Salinivibrio kushneri: one gene and its partner. The protein of the gene in region 2 binds, or shares a complex with, the protein of the main gene of each other region. Links are inferred from orthologs where the notes say so. Each region holds a gene or a part of one and is shown on either strand. Other genes may lie near its edges.

Region 1 (3,318 bases), 1.5 Mb from region 2 along the record:
ATTTATGACTCCATTCACTACAACAAGCAAACTAAACGAGATGCCTGAAGCCGCATCTGGAACCACTTCAAACCAGAATTACAGTCATCTTTTTCTCACAGCAGCAATAGTTGTGCCAAAAATCAACTTATCATTCTGCCGATATTGTTAGGCAGCCTAACGGATTGGTGTGACCCTTTTATGACTGCCTGCTTCTAAGCTAACGAATCTAGACAAATACGCAAAGTATAAAAACCTCATGTTCTGCATTCGAGATCTTGGTCAAACTAATAACGAAACACTGCAATTTATTGTTAATATTATGTTTATTTTATGTTTATTTATTGGTTTTTGTTCGAATTACCCACGGCTTGGCTAAGTTCATGAAATCCATTGTATTACCAGTATGACTTGCGACTCTATGTTGATGATTGCCTTTTAAAGTAGGCACAGTGGTCAGGAAATGATCACTGTTTGCGAGGTGAGTAGAGAGCGGTGGCGACAGGCCACCACGCGGGTAAGGGGCTAAAGAGTGATCTTGGAAGCTAACGAGTGATCTGATGAATGTATTCAATGATTGCGTGCAAGCCATTGGTGCGTGACTCACTTAAATGGTGCGCAAGTCCCGCTTGTTGGAAAACGCGGTCTATATCGAGGGTGTGAATGGCATTACCGTGTTGACCGTGAACACAGGCAAGCACGATCGCTAATAAGCCTTTAACAATTCTGGCATTGGAATCGGCGGCAAAGTAATGGGTGTCCCCCTCGACCTGATGCAGAAACCAAACCGCACTCTCACAGCCGTTTACTTGGTTTGCTGTTTGTTTTTGGGCATCGGTAAAGGTTGGCAGCCGTTTTCCCCACAAAATCAATTGTCGGTATTTATCTTCCCAGCTGGTGTGTTGCGCGAGCATCTCGGTGACAGTCGTTTGGTTAAGCTCGGTGCCAAAAGGGTGGTGGGGTAACGCCATTATCTGTCCTGCCTTATGGTTAAATATCTAGTAAATCTAGGGTCTTATCTAATGCTGCAATAAACTGTGCGATATCCTGGTGTGTATTGTAGGCCGCTAAAGAAACCCTGATGGTGCCATCGACACCAAGCGCCTTAATAAAAGGATGGGCACAATGGTGGCCAGAGCGAACAGCAATACCTTGCTGGGCCAACAACTCAGCGACATCGGCATGATGCTCGTCGCTAACAACAAAAGAGACCATGGAACTGGACGCCTGTGGCGCGATCAAACGAATGCGCGGCCGTGTGCGTAAAGCGTCTATGAGTTGTTGGTAACAGCTTGCTATGTGTGCGTCTACTGCTTGGCTGTCTTGCTGTTTGAACCAATCAATGGCAGCTGCAAGGCCAATGGCCCCTGCGGTGTTAGGTGTGCCTGCTTCAAAACGAGCGGGGATGGGGGCGAGCGTATGGTGGTCAAACGACACGTCTGTGATCATTTTTCCGCCCCCGTGGAAAGGCGCGAGCGCGCTGAGAGCTTCCGTTTTTCCATACAAGACACCAATTCCTGTGGGCCCATAAAGTTTATGGCCAGAAAAAACATAATAGTCAGTGTCCAGTGTTTGCATACAAACAGGCTCATGGACGATGCCCTGTGCGCCATCAATGATCACGGTTGCACCATATTTGTGCGCAAGTTGAGTCATTTCCTCAATAGGATGGCGGGTGCCGGTGACATTGCTGACATGACTGATCGCAACAATGCGTGTCCGCACGGATAAGCGTTGTTGGTATACCTTCATATCTAATCTACCCGTGCGAGGGCAGCAAGGGATTTTTACCAGTTGAGCACCGGTGCGCTGCGCCATCAATTGCCAAGGGATCAGGTTGGCATGGTGCTCCATTTCGCTGACGAGAATTTCATCTTGCGGGACAAGCGCGTGGCTTAAGCCATAGGCGACCAGGTTGATGGCTTCTGTCGCACCACGGGCCCAGACCACATTTTGTGGGTTGGCACCGATAAAATGTGCCACATCTCGCCGTGCTTGCTCAAAACGCTCGGTCACCGATAAGGAAGCTTGATGCTGACCGCGGTGTACATTTGCCGTTGGCATCATGTAGCTGCGACTGATCGCATCAATTACTGACTGCGGCTTTTGGGCAGTGGCGGCACTGTCTAGATATACCCAGCCTGGCGTATTGAAAGCGGGAAACTGGGCGCGTAGGGAATGGGGATCAAAACCGTCGGTCATAGTCATCGTCCGAAATAAAATCTCGTCTATGATCGCTATCTCGTGGATGTAACTCAAGTCTGTTGTTGGTTCATGCTCTATTACAGACAAAAAAAAGCACTGAGCGACGCTCAGTGCTAACAAATATGTAATGACAGACAATGTCAAAATACAGGAAGTTAAAAGTGGTAGATACGACTACCTGTCTAACCAGTGTTAGACAAATGCAAACACAACATCGCAACCACGGAAACAGTCTAAATAGAGAGACGTCACAAGTGGATGCGGGGAGCACTATAGGAGTTTGCTGGTATATCAGCAATCGACAATTTATAATGCCAACGATTAGAAAAATTAATGCATAGAGGTGTCAGCATATGGCGAGGCGTCTTCCCCCACTTAACGCGCTGCGTGTATTTGAAGCGGCCGCGCGACATTTGAGCTTTACCCGAGCAGCAGAAGAGCTGTTTGTGACCCAAGCGGCTGTTAGTCATCAAATCAAGGCATTAGAAGAGTTTCTCGGTTTGAAGCTTTTCCGCCGGCGTAATCGCTCGTTACTATTGACCGAAGAAGGACAAGGGTACTTTCTTGATATAAAAGATATTTTCTCTGAGCTTTCTTATGCGACGGATAAAGTGCTGGAACGCAGTGCCAAAGGGGCGCTGACGATTAGTTTGCCGCCCAGTTTTGCCATTCAATGGCTAGTACCTCGATTAGCTGATTTTAATACCGCGCATCCTGATATTGATGTTCGGATAAAAGCGGTTGATTTGGAAGAGGGGTCTCTGACTGATGATGTCGATGTTGCCATTTACTATGGCCGGGGACACTGGTCCGGATTACGCTGCGATCTTTTGTATCAAGAATGCTTGCTGCCTGTGTGTTCGCCACTGCTACTGGAGTCTGGGCAGCCTCTGCAAACCCCAGATGATTTGGTTCATCATGTTTTATTGCATGACCGCTCACGCAAAGAATGGAAAGCGTTTGCTAAAGCACACCAACTCAATGAAGTGAATGTTGAGCATGGGCCTATTTTTAGTCATTCATCCATGGTGTTGCAGGCGGCGGCACATGGGCAAGGTGTCGCACTAGGAAACAATGTGCTTTCTCAACCAGAGTTAGCATCTGGGCGTTTGGTGCAGCCTTTTGAGCAAGTAT
Region 2 (3,313 bases):
TCGGACGACCCTTGCACTGGATTTATCGCGCCACGGCGGGTTTCCACTTGTGGCAAGCCATTTTCGGTTTGTGAAAACTGATAAGGAAGTTGCGGATAACGCGCTTGCACATCGTCCAATGAACGTCCCATCATGCGTTTGACAGACACCAAGGTATTGGCACTATCCGTTTGCACGTGTGGGAGGGCGTCATAGCCCACGGAAATGGCATCATCACCATAATGGACCACAGAAGGGATCAGTGGCCGATCTTGCTCGTCGTTCAAGGTGGTAGCGGTACCGCTTCGTACCGTGGCTACCAAGGTGTTGGTGGTACCCAAATCGATGCCGACCGCGTGCTTGTGCTCATGCGGCGCGGCACTTTGACCGGGCTCTGAAATTTGTAACAGTGCCATGTCTAATCCTTAAACTTTACTGCGTTGACAGGCGAAAGGGCGATCAACTCATCAGCTGATCTTCGACACGCTCCACTTCATGGCGAAGCTTTTCTGCGAATTTGAGTTTGCGCACAATCACGGCAGCCTCTTGCCACTGTGAGGCAGCCAATGCCTGTTTAACCTCTAGAATCAATGCGTCGTAGAGCGACTGGGCTTTTTCACCAAAATCAAACAGCGCCGCTTCATCCTGGCTATCGGTAATCGACTCGAGTTCCTCACGCAACGTCATTTGCTGCATCAGGAACTCAGGATCCTGCATGGTTTGCTGTTCGTCTTTTAACTCAATGCCTTGCAACGTCAGCATATACTCAGCGCGTCGAACCGGATCTTTTAACGTCTGAAACGCGTCATTCACTTGCGATGCTTTCTGTACCGCCTGCAGACGTGTTTTCTCGTCTTGGCTGGCAACATTATCGGGATGGTACTGGCGCTGCAATTCCCGAAATGTTGAAGAAAGCGAGCTACCGTCCAGCTCAAACTGATACGGTAGCTCGAAAAGTTCAAAATGATTCATGTGCTCTCACGGATTACACGTTGAAGCTTTCGCCACAACCACATTCACTACTCACGTTAGGGTTGTTGAATTGAAAACCTTCATTCAGGCCTTCTTTGACAAAATCCAGCTCTGTCCCTTCGAGATAGAGCAAGCTCTTACCATCGACGATTACCTTGACATCATCGTACTCAAAAACCTGATCGCCTTCTTGCAGCTCATCCGCAAATTCGAGTACATAGGCCATGCCTGAACACCCTGACGTTCTCACGCCCAGGCGCAAGCCAATGCCTTTGCCACGGTTATTGAGAAACGCTCTGACGCGATCTGCTGCCGCCTGAGTCATGGTAATAGCCATATATCAACAACCCCTTCGTTTTACTGCTGGTGTTTTTTCTTGTAATCACTGACCGCTGCTTTAATGGCGTCTTCCGCCAAGATAGAACAGTGCACCTTCACCGGTGGTAGCTCTAGTTCTTCAGCGATCTCAGAGTTTTTGATCGCAGCAGCGTCGTCAATTGAGCGGCCTTTCACCCACTCGGTGACCAACGAGCTCGAGGCAATCGCCGAGCCGCAGCCGTATGTTTTAAACTTGGCGTCTTCGATGATGCCTTCGTCATTCACCTTGATTTGTAGCTTCATGACGTCGCCACACGCAGGGGCACCAACCATGCCGTTACCAACCGATGGGTCGCCTTTCTCAAACGAGCCAACGTTACGTGGGTTTTCGTAGTGGTCAATTACTTTATCGCTGTAAGCCATAATCGTTTCCTCAATATGATTGCTCACTGTTGCCAGCTGGCGCGTTATTCGAGTTAGTGGTGCGCCCATTCAACGGTACTTAGATCGATACCGTCTTTGTACATGTCCCAAAGTGGTGACATTTCACGCAGCTTGTTGACTGCTTCACGCACTTTCTCAATCGCATAATCCACTTCCTCTTCAGTCGTAAAGCGACCAAATGAGAAGCGCAGCGAGCTATGTGCAAGCTCATCGTCGCGTCCAAGCGCTCGAAGCACATAGGAAGGTTCAAGGCTTGCTGAGGTACACGCAGACCCTGACGATACCGCCAGATCTTTCAATGCCATCAACAAAGACTCGCCTTCAACAAATGCAAAGCTCACGTTTAGGTTATGTGGAACACGCTGTTCCAAGTCTCCATTGACGTAAACTTCTTCTAAATCTTTCACGCCTTCATAAAAGCGGTTGCGCAGCGCCAGTGCATGCTCAAAGTCTTTTTCGCGCTCTTCTTTCGCGATACGGAACGCTTCGCCCATGCCCACGATTTGGTGGGTTGGCAATGTGCCTGAACGCATGCCACGCTCGTGACCACCACCATGCATTTGCGCTTCAATGCGGACGCGTGGCTTACGGCGAACGTACAAGGCACCAATGCCTTTCGGGCCGTACGCTTTGTGTGCGCTGAACGAGATCAAATCGATCTTCATCTCTTTGACATCCAGTGGCACTTTCCCGACTGACTGAGCCGCGTCAACATGGAACATAATTTTGCGCTCACGGCAAAGCTCACCGATGGCAGAAATGTCTTGAATCACACCGATTTCGTTGTTCACGTGCATGATTGACACCAAAATCGTGTCGTCACGCATCGCTGCTTCGAGTTTCTTCAGATCGACCAAGCCGTTTTCTTCCGGCTCAAGATAGGTCACCTCAAAGCCTTCACGCTCCAATTGACGGCAAGGGTCAAGCACGGCTTTATGCTCTGTTTTGCAGGTAATAATGTGCTTGCCTTTCTTGGAGTAGAAATTGGCAATACCTTTGATAGCCAAGTTGTCTGACTCAGTCGCCCCAGAGGTAAATACGATCTCACGTGGGTCGGCATTGCAGTAATTGGCAATGTTCTCACGCGCTGTATCAACCGCTTCTTCTGCTTGCCAGCCAAAGCGGTGTGATCGAGAGGCCGGGTTACCAAAAAACCCGTCCATGGTCAGGTACTGACTCATTTTTTCAGCAACGCGCGGATCCACCGGACACGTGGCTGAATAATCAAAATAAATGGGCAATTTCATGTTTTTCTCCAATTACACCGACATTGGTCATCAGGAGCGAACGTTCACGCCTATGGTGGCGCTATCTTGTTTGACCTTCGAGCTAAATGTATTTCTGGGCGCCAATGAGGCATCCAGTTTAGCGTCCTGACGATCTGCTACTTGCTTCACTTCATTATCATGCATCAGCTCACCGAGCGTGATGTCGTTTAAAAAGCCGCTAATTCGGGCACTTAAGTCGTGCCACAGAGTATGTGTTAAACAACGGGTGCCGCCTTGGCAATCCGCTTTACCTTGGCACTTGGTCGCGTCGACAGATTCGTCAACGGCAGCAATCACGGCACCTACGGCAATGTCACTTGCCGCAACACCGA

Evidence for each region.
Region 1: the proteins of iscU (region 2) and N8M53_RS03000 are in contact, whole or in part, in a solved structure (PDB 5XT5), measured with the Bacillus subtilis proteins. The link is inferred for Salinivibrio kushneri from one-to-one orthologs.

What each region holds. Positions count from the first base shown.
Region 1 is NZ_CP114588.1:615,248-618,565, forward strand. Bases 76-3,064 are described here. They hold N8M53_RS03000 (aminotransferase class V-fold PLP-dependent enzyme), read right to left. Parts: upstream 2,182-3,064; coding sequence 970-2,181; downstream 76-969. Other genes in these bases: csdE (cysteine desulfurase sulfur acceptor subunit CsdE), read right to left, coding at 525-950; N8M53_RS03005 (transcriptional regulator GcvA), read left to right, coding at 2,538-3,064. Outside these bases: N8M53_RS02990 (SDR family oxidoreductase), read right to left, coding at 1-2; more of N8M53_RS03005, read left to right, coding at 3,065-3,318. UniProt on the Bacillus subtilis protein: Type II cysteine desulfurase that acts as the initial step in the SUF-like Fe-S cluster assembly pathway.
Region 2 is NZ_CP114588.1:2,110,464-2,113,776, forward strand. What follows is about bases 1-2,984. They hold iscU (Fe-S cluster assembly scaffold IscU), read right to left. Parts: upstream 1,693-2,984; coding sequence 1,309-1,692; downstream 1-1,308. Other genes in these bases: hscA (Fe-S protein assembly chaperone HscA), read right to left, coding at 1-395; hscB (co-chaperone HscB), read right to left, coding at 439-951; iscA (iron-sulfur cluster assembly protein IscA), read right to left, coding at 965-1,288; N8M53_RS09950 (IscS subfamily cysteine desulfurase), read right to left, coding at 1,746-2,960. Outside these bases: Fe-S cluster assembly transcriptional regulator IscR, read right to left, coding at 2,991-3,313. UniProt on the Bacillus subtilis protein: Part of the SUF-like system that mediates the biosynthesis of iron-sulfur (Fe-S) clusters. Acts as a sulfurtransferase and thus transfers sulfur from SufS to SufB.